4 regions of the Pandoraea thiooxydans genome follow, and region 2 is predicted to be linked to each of the others. Evidence: predicted binding sites of a transcription regulator. Region 2 holds the regulator's gene; each other region holds the start of a gene.
The links. Region 2 encodes sigma-54, which starts transcription at its own class of promoters, with help from an activator protein. Its sites were predicted from a motif close to TGGCANGNAANCTGCTTT; they were not measured.
Positions count from the first base shown of each region.

Region 1: a site for sigma-54 is predicted at 2,905-2,922, ahead of PATSB16_RS20485 (circularly permuted type 2 ATP-grasp protein). Genes of this name have one in related genera too.
Region 3: a site for sigma-54 is predicted at 2,537-2,554, ahead of prpB (methylisocitrate lyase). Genes of this name have one in related genera too.
Region 4: a site for sigma-54 is predicted at 2,702-2,719, ahead of PATSB16_RS03110 (acetyl-CoA acetyltransferase). Genes of this name have one in related genera too.

Region 1 is NZ_CP014839.1:4,408,138-4,413,430, forward strand. It holds gene PATSB16_RS20475 (transglutaminase family protein) at 1-458, opposite strand, end outside; gene PATSB16_RS20480 (alpha-E domain-containing protein) at 475-1,431, opposite strand; gene PATSB16_RS20485 (circularly permuted type 2 ATP-grasp protein) at 1,446-2,870, opposite strand; gene PATSB16_RS20490 (nuclear transport factor 2 family protein) at 3,168-3,644, shown strand; gene PATSB16_RS20495 (TetR/AcrR family transcriptional regulator) at 3,686-4,309, shown strand; gene PATSB16_RS21035 (hypothetical protein) at 4,290-4,514, opposite strand; gene PATSB16_RS20500 (DUF427 domain-containing protein) at 4,609-4,899, opposite strand; gene PATSB16_RS20505 (LysR family transcriptional regulator) at 4,997-5,293, opposite strand, start outside.
Region 2 is NZ_CP014839.1:3,554,278-3,559,570, reverse strand. It holds gene hprK (HPr(Ser) kinase/phosphatase) at 1-962, opposite strand, end outside; gene PATSB16_RS16255 (PTS sugar transporter subunit IIA) at 1,006-1,461, opposite strand; gene hpf (ribosome hibernation-promoting factor, HPF/YfiA family) at 1,680-2,024, opposite strand; gene PATSB16_RS16245 (RNA polymerase factor sigma-54) at 2,147-3,634, opposite strand; gene lptB (LPS export ABC transporter ATP-binding protein) at 3,744-4,511, opposite strand; gene lptA (lipopolysaccharide transport periplasmic protein LptA) at 4,504-5,145, opposite strand; gene lptC (LPS export ABC transporter periplasmic protein LptC) at 5,165-5,293, opposite strand, start outside.
Region 3 is NZ_CP014839.1:881,944-887,236, forward strand. It holds gene PATSB16_RS20795 (hypothetical protein) at 170-331, shown strand; gene prpR (propionate catabolism operon regulatory protein PrpR) at 367-2,358, opposite strand; gene prpB (methylisocitrate lyase) at 2,594-3,490, shown strand; gene prpC (bifunctional 2-methylcitrate synthase/citrate synthase) at 3,517-4,674, shown strand; gene PATSB16_RS04020 (bifunctional 2-methylcitrate dehydratase/aconitate hydratase) at 4,716-5,293, shown strand, end outside.
Region 4 is NZ_CP014839.1:697,593-702,885, reverse strand. It holds gene PATSB16_RS03115 (acyl-CoA synthetase) at 1-1,507, opposite strand, end outside; gene PATSB16_RS03110 (acetyl-CoA acetyltransferase) at 1,504-2,670, opposite strand; gene PATSB16_RS03105 (TRAP transporter substrate-binding protein) at 3,079-4,098, shown strand; gene PATSB16_RS03100 (TRAP transporter large permease) at 4,129-5,293, shown strand, end outside.

The sequences.
Region 1 (5,293 bases), 850 kb from region 2:
GAGGCAGAGCTGGTCACCTCGGTTACGCCCGATTCGTATTCGACCCGGCCCAGGATGGTTTCGGCCAGCCGAAGCAGGTCTTGCGGGGTGTTGAATGCGGTGCCCGCCGAGAGCGCGAGAATGGTGTCGTCGGCCTCGGTCAGCCGGGTGGCGCACGTGTACTGCAGCAGCGGCAGACGCCCTTCGCCTTCGTCCAGGCGGCCTTCGTTCAGCGGGGTGGTTTCCACTTCACCGACGGCGAGCAGGTAGATGCTGTCATGCGGATGGTGAATCACCAGCGTGTGCATGGTGTTGCCGAAAGTATCCTCGGCCGGCGTGAGCTTGTCCGGCGCGGAAATGCGCCAGTCGATCACGCGCTGATGCACTTCGGTGCGCGGCGTCAGGCGCAACTGCTGGATGGTGTAATAGCCCTGCGCCGCGTATCGATACGTTGTCTCATGGCGGATTTTCAGGCGCATGATGGGTCGGTTCGCATTAAGAGGTCAGGGGAATCAGGAAAGTCTGGCTGACCTTGTTCCCCAAAATATACATGCGCTCAAGAAAATCGGTGAGATATGTATGCATGCCCTCGGCCAGGATCTGATCGATATCGGTGTAGGTCAATTCGGCCCGCAGCTTGCCGGCATACCGCTCGCAATCCTGCGACAGGCGATTGCGCACCACTTCGATGTTCTGGCACACCCCGTTGAGGGCGGCCAGTAGGGAACGCGGCATGCGCGGATTCAGAATCAGCAGTTCGATCACCCGCTCGGGCGTGATCACGTCGCGATACACCTTGCGGTAGATCTCGAAGCCCGACACCGAGCGCAGCACCGCCGCCCAGTAGTAGAAATCGGTCGGGTGGGTCGGGTCCTCGTCGCCACGCATGTCCTGCTGCGCTTCGTGAAATCGCACATCGAGCATGCGCGCGGTGTTGTCGGCGCGCTCCAGATAAGTGCCCAGCCGCATGAAGTAATACGCTTCGTCGTGTAGCGAAGTGCCCACGCTGACGCCGCGCGAGAGATGCGAGCGGAACTTCACCCACTCGAACAGATGCTGTGCGTCGCGCTCGAGCAGGTCGTCGGCCAGCAATTTGCGAAACTCCAGCCAGGTGTCGTTCAGGGTTTCCCACAGCTCGGTAGTCAGCGCGCCACGTACCGCGCGAGCGTTCTCGCGCGCTGCGGCGATGCAGTTGTAAATGCTCGACGGATTCTCTGGGTCGCGCACCATGAAATCGACTACCGCCGGGCCGCTCAGGCGGTTGTGGCGTGCCTGAAATGCCGTCTCCAGCTCGGAAATGCGCAAGATCGCCTGCAAGCCCTGTTCCTCGCTGGCGTTCGATTGCGGCAGCAGGGCGTTCTGCAAATTGACGTCGAGCATGCGCGACGTATTCTCGGCGCGCTCCATGTAGCGCGCCAGCCAAAACAAATGATCTGCGGTACGGCTGAGCATAGTGTGCCTGCGAGTTATTTTTCGAGGACCCAGGTGTCCTTGGTGCCGCCGCCCTGGGATGAGTTGACGACCAGCGAGCCTTCGGTGAGCGCGACCCGCGTCAGGCCGCCGGCCACCATCGACACGGTCTTGCCCGAGAGCACGAATGGCCGCAGGTCGATGTGCCGCGGCGCGATGCCGCTCTCGACAAAGGTCGGGCAGGCCGACAGCGCCAGCGTGGGCTGGGCAATGTATTTGTCGGGATGCGCCATCAACTGCGCACGAAACGCCTCGATCTGAGCCCGCGTCGAAGCCGGCCCGACCAGCATTCCATAGCCGCCCGCACCGTGCACTTCCTTGACCACCAGCTCGGGCAGATTGGCGAGTACGTAGCTCAGTTCGTCCGGCTTGCGACACTGGTAGGTCGGCACGTTATTCAGAATCGGCTTCTCGCCAAGATAGAACGACACCATGTCGGGCACGTAGGGGTAGATCGACTTGTCGTCGGCCACCCCGGTGCCGATTGCGTTGGCCAGCGTGACGCGTCCGGCGCGGTAGACCGATAGCAAGCCGGGCACGCCCAGGGTCGAGTCGGCGCGAAACGCCAACGGATCGAGAAAATCGTCGTCGACTCGCCGGTAGATCACGTCGACCCGCTGCGCGCCTTGCGTGGTGCGCATGAACACCGTGTTGTCCTCGACAAACAGATCCTTGCCCTCGACCAGCTCGACGCCCATTTGCTGCGCCAGGAAGGCATGCTCGAAATAGGCCGAGTTGTAGATACCCGGCGTCATCACCACTACCGTCAGCGCGTCGCTGCTGCCTTGCGGCCCGACCGCGCGCAGCGTGTCGAGCAGCAGGTCAGGGTAGTGCGCCACCGGCGCGATGCGGTTTTGCGCGAACAACTCGGGAAACAACCGCATCATCATCTTGCGGTTCTCCAGCATATACGACACACCCGAAGGCACGCGCAGGTTGTCCTCGAGCACATAGAACTCGCCATTCTCGCCGGTGCCCGCGCGTACCACGTCGATGCCCGCGATGTGCGCGTAGATGCCGCCCGGCACGTCCACGCCCTGCATCTCGGGCCGGTATTGCGCATTGGTGAAGATCTGCTCGGCCGGGATGATGCCGGCGCGCACGATTTCCTGGTTGTGATAGATGTCGTGAATGAAACGATTGAGCGCCTTGACGCGCTGCTGCAACCCGGTCTGGAGCGTCTTCCATTCGTGTGCCGGGATGATGCGCGGAATCAGATCGAACGGGATCAAGCGCTCCGCGCCCGCATCGTCCCCATACACCGCGAAGGTGATGCCCACGCGCCGGAACACCAGGTCCGCTTCGGTGCGCTTGCGTATCAGTGTGTCTGCCGACTGGCGCTGCAGCCAGTCGCGGAAGTTGTAATAGTGCCGCCGCACTTCCCCGGATTCGCTCGCCATTTCGTTGTAGCTCACCGTCATATCTGACCTCCTTGGCGCCGATAGATCCAGTATCGATGCAATACCCGTGCCTGGCAAGCCCCGAAACTCCCGATGGATTTGTTGCCAATTTGCACCGAAAATGCGTATTGATGCCTCGGAGCCGTGCATGCGGGCCGCCCCGTTATTGCGAATTTGGTCAATGAGCCGGCTTGACGGGTTCTGCCGGCGCAGGGCATGAAGCCCATTTGACATGGTGGAACGATCGTTCTACCATCGCAACTCAATACCGCATTTTCCGTGCGTCAGCACGCCCTGCGTTCTTCCTTCCGAGGTGAAATGATGTCGACCGAATCGCGCCCGCCGTTGCCGCCGTTCACGCTTGAAACCGCCACACAGAAGGTGCGGCTTGCCGAAGATGGCTGGAACACACGCGATCCGCAGCGCGTGTCGCTCGCTTACAGCACCGACAGCCGCTGGCGCAACCGCGCCGAGTTTGCGGTGGGGCGCGCCGAGATCGTCGCTTTTCTCACGCGCAAGTGGGCGCGCGAGCTCGACTACCGGCTGATCAAGGAACTGTGGGCGTTTGGCGGCAATCGGATCGCCGTGCGTTTTGCCTATGAATGGCACGACGACGCACAGAACTGGTTTCGTTCGTACGGCAACGAGAATTGGGAGTTCGACGAACAAGGTCTGATGGCGGTACGCCACGCCAGCATCAACGACCGCCCGATTCGCGAATCCGAGCGGCTCTTTCATTGGCCGCAGGGGCGCCGGCCGGACGATCATCCCGGCCTGAGCGATCTCGGCCTGTAAGCGCCTTGCCTGCGGCCCACGGCATTCTCTCCGAGCAAGCGATGAAGCAGACATCCGTCGCCGGTCCGCGCGAGCGTCTGCTCGACGCGGCCGAGCAACTCATCTATGCATCGAGCATCCATGCTACCGGCGTGGATGCGATCGTGCGCCAGTCAGGCACCGCGCGCAAAAGCTTCTATACGTACTTCGCTTCGAAGGAAGACCTCGTGGCGCAGGCGCTGCGGCGTCGCGACGATCGCTGGATGGCCTGGTTCGAGCACGAAACACTGCGTTCGGCCCCGCAACCGGCCGCGCAGTTGCTCGGCATGTTCGATGTGCTGCGCACCTGGTTTTGCCGCGACGACTTCCATGGTTGCGCATTTCTCAACGCGGCCGGGCAGATCGCGCCGTCGGACACCGCCATACTCGACGTCTCGCGTTTGCACAAGCAGCGCTTGCTGGCGTTCATCGAAAGCCTGTGTCGCGCGGCGGGCGCAGCCGACGCCGCCGCGCTGGCGCGCCAGTTGCTGCTGCTGGTCGACGGCGCGATCTCGGTGGCGCTGGTCAGCCGCCAGGCCGATGCTGCCGGCGACGCACGACGTGCGGCCGAGTGTCTGCTGGCAGCCATGTTGCCGAAGCCTGCCGCACCCGGTCGGAAGCCGAAAGTCACGAGGCGAGAAAAGTAGGATAGCGAATCAATTCAACATTCCGTCGCGGGAAAATTTCATTGATGCCGGCGTCGGCCAGCAGGCCGGCTTGCAGCGTCTTGCCGAGCGGATTTTTCATGCCATCGAGGATGGCGGCATCTGGCGTCGCGGGGTGCGGATGGATACCCAGAGAGTGGGGCGCGGCCGGCGAGCGCCAAAAAAAGAACCCGCCTAGGCGGGTCAATGGAGTTCACCCGTACGGTCAAGAGCGGGCATATTTAGTATAGCGCGCTCTCACGCAATATAAAGGAAAAGATGGAGACGGCCGCCTCTACGGGTCACTCGACGACTTCGACGCCGCGCCAAAAGGCGATATAGCCTCGAATCTGGGCGGCGGCCTGCTTGGGCTCCGGGTAGTACCAGGCCGCGTCGGGATTGACCTCGCCTTGCACGACCACGTTGTAGTAGCTCGCGGTGCCTTTCCATGAACACACGGTGTGGTAGTCGCTGGATTGCAGCACGGCCGGGTCGACGGTGCCCGGCGGAAAATAGACGTTGCCCTCGACGCGTTCGACTTCGTCGGCCGGGGCTTCGGCGATCACAACGCCGTTCCAGATGGCACGCGGCATGATGGCTCCTTTAGGCAGAGAGGGCAGGGAAGGCAAGGCAGGAAGCTTCAATGTTACGCCGATCTTCGCGCGGCCGTGCGGCGGCGATCGCGCCGCTTCAGTTTCCCACCGATTGCTGCAGAAACGCCACCAGGCGCTGCGCGAAAGCCGGCAGCGCGCCCATCTCGCGCACGATCAATTTCAGGTCCCGAATCGCCCAGGGGTTGGCCAGTGCCGCCAGATGCAGGCCGGCGCTTTGCTGGTGCCTGCGCGCCGCCGACTGCGGCAGCACGCCGATACCGACGTTCTGGCCGATCATCTGGCACATCGCATCGAAGCTGCCGACTTGAATCCGCACGCGCAACTCGCGCCCCGCATCGGCTGCTGCCTGGGTGAGAAAGGCGTGAATGGCGCT
Region 2 (5,293 bases):
AGCCTGCCTTGGGCTCCGCCGTCGGGCTCCTGCATTGCCAGTCGCTGGCGTTCCATGAAGTCCTGCAGGGTGTCGATGCCGCGCAGCTGCAAAATGGTGTTGCGCACCGCAGCCTCGACCAGCACCGCGAGGTTGCGGCCCGCAGCCACTTGCAGCGTGACCTTGCCGATCGGCAATCCCAGGACGTCGACGGTCTGCATTTCCAGTGGCAAACGCTGGAATTCACCATCCGGCCTGCGCACCAGCTGGACGATCAGCTTCAACTTCATTTTGCGCCGTACGGCGGTTTCACCAAAGATCGTCTTGATGTCGAGCAGGCCCAGGCCGCGCACTTCCAGCAGATTCTGTAAAAGCGGCGGGCAGCGTCCCTCGACGAAATCCGGGCCCAATCTGACAAAATCCACGGCGTCGTCCGCCACCAGTCCATGGCCGCGGCTGATCAGTTCCAGTCCCAGTTCGCTCTTGCCAAGGCCGGAGTCGCCAGTCAGCAACACGCCCATGCCGAGAATGTCGAGAAAAACACCATGCATCGTGCAGCATGGGGCGAAGACCCGGGAGATATACAAACGCAGGCTATCGATGACCGATGCGGTCGACAGCGGCGTGGTGAACAGCGGCGTGGACGAGCGGGTGCAGCGCAGCACAAGGTCGGGCGGCGCGGCCAGGCCGTCGGCGACCACCAGAAACGGCGGCTCGAGCGCGATCAGCTCGGTCATGTTGTGCTTGCGGTTTTCTTCGGAGAGGCGCTGGTAATACTTGAGTTCGGCCTCTCCGAGCACCTGGATGCGATTCGGGTGGATCAAATTCAGGTGACCGACCAGATCCGCGCTCGACGTGGCGTTGGAGACTGTCTCCGGAGCAAAGCCCCGTTCCCAGCCCTCGTGGCCGGCCAGCCAGCTCAGTTTGAGCGTGGCCGCATTGTCGTCGAAAATACTTTGGGCGTTAATGCCGTTCAGTTCCACCGTATTCCCTCTTGAGACGTGCTTGCCGTTGACGGGGGCGGCATCAAGGTTGCCAAGTGCTCAGGGCCTGATGAATGACTTCCGGCTCGGTAGCGCTGGCGAGTATCTCCCGCATCGAACGATCGGACAGTAACTGGGCAATTTCCGACAGAATTTCCAGGTGCTGCTGGTTCGCTTGCTCCGGCACAAGCAGGAAAAACAGCAAGGATACGGGTAACCCATCCGGCGCTTCGAACGGGATCGGATCGGCCAGGCGAATAAACGCAGCCAGCGGATGCTTCAGCCCTTTGATGCGCCCGTGCGGGATGGCGACGCCCTCGCCCAGGCCGGTCGAGCCGAGCCGTTCGCGGGCAAACAGATTGTCGGTCACAGCGCCGCGCGCTTGCCCGTGATTGTTCTCGAACAACAGTCCGGCTTGTTCGAAGACGCGTTTCTTGCTGGTGACATTCAGTCCCAGGACAATATTGGTAATAGGTAAAAGTTTGACTAGACGGTTCATCTTGTGATGCGGCGCTCAAATGGCGTGGAACCGAAACCCCGGGAATCGACCACGCATTATAGACCAGCGAGGCGTTGTCGCTCTCGGATCAATCTTATTGTGGCATGCATCCCGATTTGACGTATCCGGCGGATGTCTCGGCACATAAAGCAAAGGGCCGCTGCTGCGGCCCTGGTCACATGCCGGCGTTCTGGCCGGCGACTGCTCATTGATTGAATCTATTGAGGTAGATCTGGCGATTGATGTTTGATTGCTTCATGCTGATGCTCCTGAAGACGATCCTTGTGCCGAATCACCTGGCGGTCCAGCTTGTCGATCAGCATATCGACGGCAGCGTACAGATTGCCGTCGCAACTTTCTACGTATATATCCTTGCCCTTTAAATGCAGGGTGATTTCCGCCTTTTGCCGTTTCTCTTTTTCCTTATGGTTGTCGAGCGACAGTAGCACACTGACATCGATCACCTGGTCAAAGTGCCGGACCACGCGGTCCAGCTTGTTGACCACATACTCGCGCAACGCTGGCGTGATGTCGAGATGGTGTCCACTGATCTTGAGATTCATAGCTGCTCTCCTTGCTGGGGCGCCGCGGTGTTGGGTGTGGCGATTCAGTTGGCGGTTGCTTGCATCGTCACGGAATGAGCGCCGCGGCAGGGCGACCCCGATGCGGGTTAGCGCATCGGACCTTACAAAGATTTGCGCAAATTGACTGCCGGGATCCGTAACGCTTCGCGGTATTTGGCAACGGTGCGCCGTGCCACCACGAAACCCTGCTCACCCAGCAGTTCAGCTATGCGGCTGTCGGAAAGGGGGTTTTTGGACTCTTCTGCTCCTATCAGTTGCTTGATGAGGGCGCGAATGGCGGTCGAGGAGGCCGCCCCGCCGGTGTCGGTTGCCACATGGCTGCCGAAAAAATATTTCAGCTCGAACGTGCCGAACGGCGTGAGCATGTACTTGCTGGTCGTTACGCGTGAAATGGTCGATTCATGTAAGCCTAGCGTATCAGCAATTTCCCGCAAAACCAAGGGCCGCATGCCGATTTCACCGTGCGTGAAAAAATTCTTTTGCCGCTCGACGATGGCTTGCGCGACGCGCAGGATGGTATCGAAGCGTTGCTGAATATTCTTGATCAGCCAGCGCGCCTCCTGCAGTTGCTGCTGGAGATTGCCGGCGCCCGGGTCGTTGCGATTGCTGCGCAGAATCCGCGCATACATTTCGTTGATGCGCAGCTTCGGCATGATCTCCGGATTCAACTCCGCGTGCCAGGTCTTGCCTGACTTGCGCACCAGGACGTCCGGAATGACGTAGTCCGTGGTGGGGCCGCCATAAGCCGAGCCGGGGAATGGATCGAGCGCGCGGATCGCTGCATGAGCCGCGCGCAATTCGGCGTCGCTCGCGCCGAGCAGGCGTTTGAGTCGAGTGAAGTCGCGGGCCGCCAATAACTCGAGATGGTCCTGCACGATCCGCAGCGCCAGCGCCCGGACTGCATTGGCCGGCTGGCGCTGCAACTGCAGTTTCAGGCATTCCGCGGCGTTGCGCGCGCCCACGCCCGCCGGATCGAAGCTTTGCAGCAGGGCCAGTGCGGCATTCAGTTCCTCGGTTTCGAGCTCGAGCTCCGACAACAGCTCATGCTGGATTTCATCCAGCGTAATTCCCAGATAGCCGTCTTCATCGAGGGATTCGATCAGGAAGCCCACCAGGGCACGGTCCCGTTGGCTGGCCTGGGTCAGATTCAGTTGCGCGAGCAGATGTTCGCGCAGGCTGGTCTGGTCGACATGCAGTTGCGGCTGTGACGCGTCGTCGTCGTCCTGGGCGTTGCCATTGCGACTGAAATCGTTGAGCGTCCAGTCGCCGGCGGTGTCCCGCAGGGGTTCGCCATAATCGCTGCCGTCCTGGTCGCCGCCGCCCTCGGGCGATGCCGCTTCGCGGCTGCCGCCAAGCGGTGGCTCGGCGGCGGATGCGCCGCGCTCGCTGCGCAAGGAACCGTCGGTGTTGACGCGAACCGAGCCCGAGAGCCAGTCGTCGGCCTGCTCCAGCATCGGGTTTTGTGTCAGCGCGTGTTCCACTTCCTGCTGCAGCTCGAGCGTCGACAGTTGCAGCAAACGGATCGATTGCTGCAACTGAGGGGTCAGGGCCAGATGCTGGGAGGTGCGTAGTTGAAGCGTCGGTTTCATATCGTATCCTGGTTCAATTGTAGAGGCTTTGCCAGGACAAGGGAACCGATGCGCGCACCAGCGCGGCGGCGTGTTCGGGGAGGCGTGGCGGGGGACGTGCCCGCACCCATTACATGCGGAAGTTCTCGCCCAGATAAACGCGCCGCACGCTCTCGTCGGCGACGATCTGGTCAGGCGTGCCGGCGGCCAGCACGCTGCCTTCGCTGATGATGTAGGCGTGGTCGCAGATGCCGAGCGTCTCGCGTACGTTGTGGTCGGTGATCAACACCCCGATGTTGCGATCCTTGAGAAACCGCACGATACGCTGAATCTCCAGCACGGCGATCGGGTCGACACCGGCGAACGGCTCATCCAACAGGATGAAGCGCGGCCGAGTGGCCAGCGCCCGCGCGATTTCGACGCGGCGGCGCTCGCCGCCGGACAGCGACATCGCCGGATTGGCGCGCAAGTGCGCGATCTGCAATTCGTCGAGCAACGATTCGATGCGCTCGTCGATGTCTTTCTTGGGCAGCGTCTTGCCGTCGTCGCCGTTTTGCAGTTCAAGCACTGCGCGGATGTTTTCCTCGACACTCAGTTTGCGAAACACCGAGGCTTCCTGGGGCAAATACGATAAACCGAGTCTGGCGCGCCGGTGAATCGGCATGTCGCTCAACAGGGTGTCGTCCAGGCTGATCTGCCCCGCGTCGGCCGGCACCAGTCCGACGATCATGTAAAAAGAGGTCGTCTTGCCGGCGCCGTTGGGACCAAGCAAGCCGACCACCTCGCCGCTTTTTACATCCAGCGAAACGTCTTTGACGACAGTGCGCGTGCCGTAACGCTTTTTCAGGTTGCGTACGGTCAGGACGCTCTTGACGGGCTGTTGGGATGGGCTATTCACGCGGATTGCCGAGACTGTTGGAGGGTTTCAGGGCGGTGCCGGCCCCGCTCGGCGCCGCGGCACCCGGGGTGCTGGCGGTTTTTGGCGCCAGGGTAGCCCGCACGCGGCCGCCCGGGTTGTTTTCGCTGACCTGGTCTTTGCCGCCGACGGCCGTATAGACTTCGTTATACGTGTCGTAAGTGATCACGCTGCCATGCACCTCGTCCATCACCTTGGCGCCGGCGAGCCGCTTGAGCACCGCATGCTTGGTCAGCGTGGCGATCTGGGTCTTGCCGTTGTAATCGATTTGCTCGCCCCAGCCTTCGATATATTCATCGAGACCGTCGCGCTTTTGTTTCATGAACGCGAGCTTGCCCGGCGCGGCATAGGCGGTGGCGTACTGATAGCCCTCCGGATCCTGATGCACCTCGACGCGGTCGGCCTTGAGCACGATGGTGCCCTTGGTGATCGTCACGTTGCCGGTGAATACGTTGACCTGCTTGAGATCGTCGTAGCGCATCTGGTCCGACTCGATGTTCATCGGCTTATCGCGATCGGCGCGTTCGGCACGCGCTGGCATCGAGAACAGCAACGCGCACGCGAGGATGGTCAGCGCCGCGCAGCCCAGGCGCCAGAAGATGGATCGGTCGGTCATGAGTCTTGTTGTGATGGCTTTAATGTTTTGCCCCGGTTGGTTTGGCGGTGCCCCGTGAGCCGTTCAATTCGGCGGGCATGATGGTCCCGCGCACGTTGCCGAGCAATTGTAATACCCGGGTAACGTTATTGAAATTCATGCCGCTGGC
Region 3 (5,293 bases), 1.8 Mb from region 2:
CCAGCCCGTTCTGGCATTGCTATTGATCGGCATCCTAAGATTGCCGTCGACGCTGGCGTTGCAGGCTTGAAACACCGTGTCGGCTGCCACGCGACGCCAGCGGGCGACTTCAATCACGGAAAATCTGACCTAAAATGTAACGGTGGTGCCTGAATGAAAGGAGGTTGCCATGTCTGGAATCGGGCTGTGGATGATGGTCATTGCGTTGATCGTAAGCTTCGCGCTCGGCATGATGGTCGACTACCTATGGGTCAGCCACGCCGGCGAAAGTACGTCGCACAAGCGCATGGACTGGCATCATCTGAGAGACCGCATGCGTCACGGTCATTAAGCGCCTGGTCGCCCGGCTGTTGACGAACCAACGAGTCAATCGCCGGGCGACTCGCGCAGCCTTCGCCATAGTGTCGAGCGGCTGATTCCCAGCCGTCGGCACACTTCGTCGCGATCGCCCCCGCACTCGGCGAGCATCGCGCGGATCAGGTTGCGCTGGCTCCGCTGGCTGATATCACGCAGTCCGCGCGACACTGAGCCGGCCGATGGCGCGGCAGACTCGGAGTTCGGGCCGAACAGCTCCGGGGCAATGTCGAGCCACCGCATCGAGCGCAGCGCCGCGACGTCGGGCAAAGCCGCGCATGACACGGCGATGCGCTCGAGCACGTTTTCCAGCTCGCGCACATTGCCCGGCCACGCGTAGTTCTGCAGCAGCGGCTCGAGTTCGGCCAGCAGTTGCGCGGCGCCGAGTTGCGCGCCGGCGCGGGTCAGTGCGCGCTCCAGCAGGCGGTGCGCCAGCATCGCGATGTCGCCGCGGCGCGCGTGCAACGGCGGCAACGTCAGGCGCAAAATATTGAGCCGATAGTAGAGATCTTCGCGGAAGTCGCCCTGCGCCACCAGCGCGCGCAGATCGCGGTGGGTGGCGGCAATCACCCGAACGTCGAACGGGATCGGCTCGTTCGCCCCCAGCCGCAGGACTTCTCGTTCCTGCAGCACGCGCAACAGGCGCGTCTGCAGCGGCAGTGGCATTTCGCCGATTTCGTCGAGAAACAGCGTGCCATTGTGCGCGGTCTCGAAAATCCCGGCCTTGCCGCCGCGCCGCGCGCCAGTAAACGCGCCTTCCTCGTAGCCGAACAACTCGCTCTCCAGCAGCGTCTCCGGAAATGCCGCGCAATTGATCGCGACGAACGGGTAGTCGGCGCGCCGGCTGGCATTGTGGATGCCCTGCGCGACGAGTTCCTTGCCGGTGCCGCTCGCGCCGTCGATCAATATCGTCGAATCGGTCGCGGCGTAGTGCCTGGCGAGCGTGCGGATGCGCTCGATCGGGGGCGACGTGCCGACCAGATCGTCGAGCCGGTAGCGGGCCACCAGATGACGAGGCCGATGGCGCGAGCGCAGCGAACGGTCGATCCGGCTGACCGCCAGCGAATCCTGGCAGGTCAGCACCGCGCCGGTCAGCACGCTCTGCTCGCGCAGGGGGATGCGATTGACCACATAGGTCTTGCCAAGCAGCGGCACAATGGTTTCCAGTTCGGCCTCGCCGCTGGCCAGTGTGCGCTGCAGGCTGAGTTCGGGCGCGACGCTGCCCAGCGTGCGGCCGGTCAGCGAGGTGCCGGCCTCCAGGCCAAGCATGGTCAGCATCGGCGCATTGATCGATTGAATGCGCTCGTTGGTGTCGACCGCGATCACCCCATCGCGCAGGTGGCGCAGGATCGTGTCGAGCCGCTCGCGTCGCCACGCTTCGATGCGGCTAAAGCGTGCGACTTCGAGCGCGGTTTCGAAGGCCGCGTGCACCGAGTCATGCGAATAGAGAAAAATGCCCGCCATGCCGCTCTTCTCGGCCAGTTCCGTCACCAGCCCCGGCCCGACCACCGCCTCGATGCCGCGCTGGCGCAGCATTTGCACCAGATCCTCGGCATCCTGGGCATTGCGGTAAGACCACTGGCCGACGTCGAGCCCGAAGGCGTTCTTGAAACGCTCGAACTCCAATACCGGCCGCGCATACGACACCAGCGCGATACGCGACGAAATGCGGCGCGCGCGCGCCAGCGCCTGCATCACGTCGAAACCGGTGACCTTGACCAGCACCACCGGCAATGCCAGGCGCTCGCGCAGATAGGCGCCGTTCGACCCCGCCGCGATGATGCCGTCGACCGTGCCCGCCGGTTGCGCGGCCAGTTCGTCGATCACCTCGTCGTAGCCCTTGTCGATGATCTGAATATCGGCGGCCGCTGCGTACTCCGGCACGATGTCGCGGTACAGCGCGCCCAGTTTGCTGATGCCCACCGCCCATAGCGTCGGCTTGCGCGACGTTGTCGCAACGGGACGTGTCAGGGACGACAGTGGCGGCGCGGGCAGGGTAGACATGAGTTCAAAGAGGGCCGGAAAACCCGTTCAGGATAGCACGTGAAATTTCAAATTTGCATTTTGAGATTTCAAAATTGAAATGGATGGGCATTGCCAACCTTCCAAACAGCTCATCATGCGCAAAAATAACTCAATGGAAATAATGCGTTAGCGTTTTACCCAGCGGTACGGTGTGTGATGGCACAGCTCTTGCTGAATATCGATCATTTCGTCACCCTGTGTTCGGAGAAGTCTCATGACAACATCGTCATCCGGTTCCGCCGGCGCGAAATTTCGCGCCGCGGTGCAAACCGAGCTGCCGTTGCAGATCGTCGGCGCAATCAACGCCAACCATGCCTTGCTGGCGCAGGCCGCCGGCTTCAAAGCAATCTACGTTTCCGGCGGCGGTGTGTCGGCCGGCTCGCTGGGTTTGCCCGACCTGGGCATTTCGACGCTCGACGACGTGCTCACCGACGTGCGGCGCATCACCGATGTATGCGACCTGCCGCTGCTGGTCGACGTCGACACCGGCTTCGGGCCGTCGGCGTTCAACATCGCGCGCACCGTCAAATCCCTGATCAAGTTCGGCGCCGGCGCCATGCACATCGAAGACCAGGTCGGTGCGAAACGCTGCGGGCATCGACCCGGCAAGGCGATCGTCAGCCAGGAAGAAATGGTCGATCGCATCAAGGCCGCTGTCGATGCGCGCACCGACCCCGATTTCGTGGTGATGGCGCGCACCGACGCACTGGCCGTCGAAGGGCTGTCGGCCGCCATCGACCGTGCCTGCGCCTGCGTCGAGGCGGGCGCCGACATGATCTTCCCCGAAGCCATGACCGAACTGTCGATGTACCGTCAATTCGTCGACGCGGTGAAGGTGCCGGTACTGGCCAATATCACCGAATTCGGCGCCACCCCGCTGTTTACGGTGGATGAATTGCGCAGTGCCAATGTCAGTCTGGTGCTCTATCCGCTGTCGGCGTTCCGCGCCATGAACAAGGCCGCCCAGAACGTCTATCAGGCGATTCGCCGCGACGGCACGCAGCAGGCCGTGCTCGACACCATGCAGACGCGCGCCGAGCTGTATGAAAGCATCGGCTACCACGTCTACGAACAGAAGCTGGACGCGCTTTTCGCCCAGCAAAAAGCCTAAGCACCCACTTTGATCTGGAGGATTCCATGAGCGAAAACACTGCCGCCGCCGGCTTCAAGCCGAAGAAATCCGTCGCGCTGTCCGGCGTCACCGCTGGCAATACCGCGTTGTGCACCGTCGGCCGCTCGGGTAACGACCTGCACTACCGCGGCTACGATATTCTCGATCTGGCCGAGCAATGCGAATTCGAGGAAGTCGCCCACCTGCTGGTGCACGGCAAGCTGCCCACCGGCACCGAGCTGGCCAGCTACAAGCGCAAGCTCAAAGGGCTGCGCGGCCTGCCAGCGAACCTGCGCGCGGCGCTCGAACAGATTCCCGCCAGCGCGCATCCGATGGATGTGATGCGCAGCGGCGTGTCGTTGCTGGGCACCATCCTGCCGGAGAAAGACGATCACAACCTGCCTGGCGCTCGCGATATCGCCGACCGCCTGATGGCCAACCTGGGCAGCATGCTGCTGTACTGGTATCACTACAGCCAGCACGGCCGCCGCATCGAAGTCGAAACGGACGACGACAGTATCGGCGGACACTTCCTGCACCTGTTGCATGGCACCGTGCCCAGCGAACTCGCGGTACGCGCAATGCACACCTCTCTGATTCTGTACGCCGAGCACGAATTCAATGCCTCCACCTTCACCGGGCGGGTAGTGGCCGGCACCGGTTCGGACATGTACTCGGCGCTGACCGGTGCGATCGGCGCACTGCGCGGCCCCAAGCACGGCGGCGCCAACGAAGTGGCGTTCGAGATCCAGCAGCGCTACGATACGCCCGACGAGGCGGAGGCCGACATCCGCCGCCGTGTCGAGGCCAAGGAAGTGATCATCGGTTTTGGCCATCCGGTCTACACCATCAGCGATCCGCGCAATGAAGTCATCAAGCGTGTGGCGCGGCAACTGGGCGAGGCGCAGCACAACCTGAAGATGTACGCGATCGCCGAGCGGCTCGAGAGCGTGATGGCCGAAGTCAAGAAGATGTTCCCCAACCTCGACTGGTTCTCGGCGGTGAGCTATCACCTGTTGGGCGTGCCCACCGCGATGTTCACTCCGCTGTTCGTGATCGCGCGCACTTCCGGCTGGAGCGCGCATATCATCGAGCAGCGCGTCGACAACAAGATCATTCGGCCCAGCGCGAATTACACTGGCCCCGAAAACCTGAAGTTCGTGCCGATCGACCAACGCGGTTGAGCGGCGCGCCGGATTACGATTTTTTTGACTGAAGAGAAACCATGTCTGCTGCCATTTCATCCGTTCGCCCGGCACCCGATCAGGTGCTGGTCGACATCGTCGACTACGTGCTCAATTACGAGATCAAGAGCGACGCCGCGTGGGAAACCGCGCGCTATTGCCTGATCGATACGCTCGGTTGCGGCCTCGAGGCGCTCTCGTACCCGGCCTGCACCAAGCTGATGGGCCCGATCGTGCCCGGCACGGTGGTGCCCAACGGCGCCAAGGTGCCCGGCACGCAGTTCCAGCTCGATCCCGTGCAAGCGGCCTTCAACATCGGCGCGATGATCCGCTGGCTCGATTTCAACGACACCTGGCTGGCCGCTGAATGGGGCCATCCGTCCGACAATCTGGGCGGCATCCTCGCCACCGCCGACTGGCTCGCGCGCAATGCCGTCGCCAACGGGCAGCAGCCCCCGACCATGCGCGCGGTGCTCGGCGCGATGATCAAGGCCCACGAAATCCAGGGCTGTCTGGCGCTGGAGAACTCGTTCAACCGCGTCGGGCTCGATCACGTGCTGCTGGTGAAAGTTGCCTCCACCGCAGTGGTCGGACAACTGCTGGGCCTCACGCGCGACGA
Region 4 (5,293 bases), 1.6 Mb from region 2:
TGTACTTGGCGATGCGCGCCTCGAGATGGCCCAGCAGGTCGGTGGCTTGCGCATTCATGCCGGCCTTGGGCACGACCACCGCCAGCCCCGATTCACCCCACTTGGGATCGGGCACGCCCAGCACGGCCACTTCCGATACCGCCGGATGGGTCAGCAGGGCTTCTTCGATCTCCCGCGGATAGACGTTCGATCCGCCCGAGATGTACATATCGGAGGCACGCCCGGTGATGTACAGGAAGCCCTGCGCATCGACGTGACCAATGTCGCCGGTATGGAACCAGTCATGCTTGAAGGCCTTGGCGTTGGCTTCCGGGTTGTTGTGATAGCCCATGAACACGGCCGGCCCGCGCACGCAGATCTCGCCGGTCTCGAACGGGGCAAGGCGCTTGCCCTGCTCGTCGAGAATGGCGATTTCCATGCCGGTGCGCGGCTGCCCGCAGGTGCCCAGGCGGGCATCGGGCGATTGATCGTCGTCGGTATGCAGCCACGGCGGCAGCACGGTGATGTTGCCCGTGACTTCGCCCAGTCCGTAGTACTGCACCAGCACCTTGCCGAGCTTGCGCAGCGCGATCTTCTGGTCGGCCCGGTACATCGGTGCGCCGGCATAGATGACGTGACGCAGCGAGCTGTGATCGTAGCGGTCGACCGACTCGTGCTCGACCAGCATTTTGACGATGGTCGGTACCGTGAACATATTGTCGACCCGGTACCGCTCGACGGCCTGCCAGAGCGCTTCGGGTTCGAGTTTTTCCGAAGGCATCAGAATGCTGGCCGCGCCGCGCGCGGTATTGACGATGGCGTGAATGCCCGCGCCGTGCGAGAGCGGGGCCACCACGATGGAGCGGCAGCGATGGGTCAACCCCGGCATCAGGTCGGCCAGGTGATTGGTCACCACGAACGCCATCTGCCCATGCGAGAGCATGCCGGCCTTGGGGTGGCCGGTGGTGCCGGACGTGTAGAAAAACCAGAGCGGATCTTCATGCTCGACTTCCGCCTCGGCGGCAGCGGCGCCCGCATGGCGCGCCAGCAGGTCTTCGTAATGGTGCTCGCCGGGACGCGGCGCGCCGATCGCGATGACGTGCTCGAGCCCCGGCGCGGCGGCGCGCACTGCGTCGACGTGCGCCTCGAAACCCTGGTCGTAGAGCATGACGCTGGCGCCGCTCGATTGCCCGAGATAGGCAGCCTCGGCCGGTGTGATGCGGAAGTTCGTCGGCACCCAGACGGCGCCGAGCTTGAACGCGGTCCAGGCGCTCTCGAAAATCGGCAGGTTGTTGCGCGAGTGCACCAGGATTTTGTCGCCCTGGCGCACGCCGAGCTCGCGCAGCGCCGCCACCGCGGCGTTGACGCGCGCATCGATTTCACCCCAGTTCCATTGACGCTCGCCGATGATCAGGCCGGGTTCGTCGGGATAACGGCGCGCCACGTCGGACAGCAACCGCCCCAGATTCATGACTTTCTTGAGCATTTGATTCGCTTTCTTTTCTTTCCTGGTCCTGGATACGGTCAAACCGCCTCGAGAATACTGACGTAGTTGGCCACCGCTGCGCCGCCCATATTGAACACGCCCGCCAGGCGCGCCCCGGGGATCTGCATCTCGCCAGCGCTGTGGGTAAGCTGCATGGCCGCCATGACGTGCATCGATACCCCGGTCGCGCCGATCGGATGCCCCTTGGCTTTGAGCCCGCCCGAGGCGTTGACCGGCAGCAGTCCATCCTTTTCAGTCAGCCCCTCGGCGACGACGCGCGCGCCCTGACCGCGTGGCGCCAGTCCCATCGCCTCGTATTCGATCAACTCGGCAATCGTGAAACAGTCATGCGTTTCGACCAGCGACAGGTCCTTCAGGGATACGCCGGCTTGCGCCAACGCACCGCGCCAGGCTCGCTCGCCGCCCTCGAAGGCCAGCGGGTCGCGCCGGCTCAGCGGGAGATAGTCGTTGACCTGCTGGGCGGCGCGAAAGCGCACCGCGTGACGCATGCCGCGCGCAGCCTCGCCGGCGCTGACCACCACCGCGGCAGCGCCATCCGACACCAGCGAGCAGTCGGTGCGCTTGAGCGGGCCGGCCACCACCGGGTTCCTCTCGGAGACGTTGCGGCAGAAGTCGTAGCCGAAGTCCTTGCGCAAATGCGCATAGGGGTTGTGCGTGCCGTTGCGATGATTTTTGGCGGCAATGCGCGCCAGCGCGTCGGACTGATCGCCGTAGCGGTCGAAATAGGTTTGAGCGATCTGCCCGAAAACCCCGGCAAAGCCGCCCGGCGTGCCGGCTTCCTCGCTTGCATAGGAGCATTTGAGCAAAATGTCGCCGACTTCGCGCGTGGGCAGCTCGGTCATTTTTTCGAAGCCGATGACCAGCGCGTGGCGCGCGCGCCCGCTGTCGATCGCGTCGAGCGCGGCATAAAGCGCCGCCGACCCGGTCGCGCAGGCATTCTCGCAGCGCACGGCGGGCTTGAAGCGCAGCGCGGGCAACCGGTTGAATACCAGCGAAGAAGGAAAGTCCTGGTAAAGGAAGCCGCCGTTGAAGGTGCCGACGAAAATCGCGTCGATCTGTTCGGGGTCGAGTCCGGCGTCCTGCAACGCCGCCGCGGCAACATCGCCCAATAGCGTTTCGGCCGGCAGGTTGTCGAGTTTGCCGAACTGGGAGTGGCTCCAGCCGGTTAGGCAGGCAGTGGTCATGCGAGTCTCCTTATGGGATGTGGCGCTACTCGATGCAAGTTCGATGCCAGGCCGCTCGAGCGGGAACGACGGGCCGACATCCGGCGCCGCGGCCGGCCCGTACATGTCACGCGCCGGCGGACATGTGTCTCATGTCCGACACACCTGTCGCCTGGTTTGCGACACCTGTCGCATCCCGGCGCGGATCGGCGGGATGCGACAGGCACCGTGTGCCGCGCCCGCGTCGGCGCAAACGTCACGATATACCCTGGTTGTCATCCAATATTACTTAACAATGTAAGGGTTTTCCCTCCAGCTATTCCTGACTGGCACCCAATTTGCGTAAGATGACCGTGCGGTAACAGTCGCTCGACCCGGCGCGGCACCGATCGCGTCACCAACAACGCAAAAAATCAGGAGACACCCAGCATGAGCCAGATGGATCGTCGCAATTTCATGAAGATCATGGCCGCCACGTCGGCCGCCGCCGCCACGGGCCTGTATCAGAGCAACTCCTACGCAGCGGAATTCACGCTCAAATACGCTAACAACCTGCCCGTCACGCACCCGATGAATATCCGCGCGCGGGAAATGGCCAAAAATATCGCCGAGCAGTCGAAGGGCCGTATCGATCTGCAGATATTCCCGAACAATCAACTCGGTTCGGACAGCGACATGCTGTCGCAAATCCGCTCCGGCGCGATCGATTACTTCACGCTGTCGCCGTTGATTCTTGGCACGCTGGTGCCGGCCGCGCAGATCAGCGGCATTGGCTTCGCGTTCAAGGATTACAGCCAGGTCTGGGCCGCCATGGACGGCGATCTCGGCGCTCACGTGCGCGGCGAAATCGCCAAGACCTCGGTGTTCGCCTTCGATAAGATCTGGGACAACGGCTACCGGCAAACCACCAGCAGCACCCATCCGATCAAAACGCCGGCCGATTTCAAAGGAATGAAGATTCGCGTCCCGCCGAGCCCGCTGTGGACTTCGATGTTCCGCGCATTCGGCTCGGCGCCGGCGAGCATCAACTTCGCGGAAGTGTATTCGGCGCTGCAAACGCATATCGTCGAGGGTCAGGAAAATCCGCTGGCGATCATCTCCACGGCCAAGCTTTACGAAGTTCAGAAATATTGCTCGATGACCAACCACATGTGGGATGGCTTCTGGTTCCTGGGCAATAAAGCTTCGTTCGCCAAGCTGCCGAAGGATCTGCAGGAAATCGTGCGCACCAACGTCAACGCGGCCGGCTTGAAACAGCGCGTCGACGTCAAAAAGCTCAACGACACGCTGGAGGCAAACCTCAAGGCCAAGGGCCTGCAATTCAACAATGTCGACGCCGACAGCTTCCGCGACACGCTGCGCAGCGCCGGGTTCTATGCCGACTGGCACAAGAAGTTCGGCGACCAGGCCTGGACGCTGCTGGAAAAATACACCGGGAAACTTGCGTAAATGAAGGCGACGTCCATGCGAGCCGAGCCGATGCAGGCAGAACCCACGCGTGCGATTGCTCGCTGGTTCGATACCGCCAACCGCGCCGTGATGCGAGTCACGGAAGCGGTGGCGGTTTTGCTGGTGATCGCCGAGACGGTCATTTTGTTTACCGGCGTGATCTTTCGTTACGTGCTCGACAACCCCTTGATCTGGTCCGACGAACTCGCATCGATCCTGTTCATCTGGCTCTCGATGCTGGGGGCGGTGGTGGCGCTGGATCGGGGCGAGCACATGCGCCTGTCGGCAATCGTCAACCGCATGCCGGACAAGTGGCGCGGCTGGTTCGAGACGATGGCGGCGCTGGTGGTTTGCGTGTTCGTCGCCATGATTATCGTGCCGGCCTATCAGCACGCGAAGGAGCAAATGCCGATCACCACGCCGGCGCTTGGCCTGCCCGATGGCTGGCGTGCCGCCGCGCTGCCGGTGGGCACCGCGCTGATGTTGCTGGCAGCCGTGGCCCGCATGGCACGGCATGCGACGCTCAAGCAATTCTGGCTGGGCCTGGCGGTGATCGCGGCCATCGGGGCCGGTCTGTGGTTCGGACGGCCGCTGCTGCTGGCCATGGGCAATTACAACCTGATCATCTTCTTCGTGGTGCTGGTCGGATTGTGCGTGGCCGGCGGCATCCCGATCGCCTTTGCCTTCGGCACGGCTACGCTGGCCTATCTCGCGCTGGCCACGCAGGCGCCGTTGCAGATCGTGGTCAGCCGCATGGACGAAGGCATGTCTAGCTTGATCCTGCTGGCCGTGCCGCTGTTCGTACTGCTCGGCGCGCTGATCGAGATGAGCGGCATGGCGCGCAGCCTGATCGATTTCATGGCCGCGCTGCTGGGCCATGTGCGCGGCGGCCTGCAATACGTGCTGCTGGGCGCGATGTTCCTGGTCTCGGGGATCTCCGGGTCGAAAGCCGCCGACATGGCGGCGGTCGCGCCCGCCCTGTTTCCGGAGATGAAGCGACGCGGCTCCAAGCCGGAAGATCTGGTGGCGTTGCTCTCGGCCACCGGCGCGATGACCGAGACGATTCCGCCGAGCCTGGTGCTGATCACCATCGGCGCGGTGTGCAGCGTATCGATTTCGGCGCTGTTTATCGGCGGACTGCTGCCGGCGGTGATCGCCACCCTGGCGATCGTCATCGTCTGCTATGTCAACACCC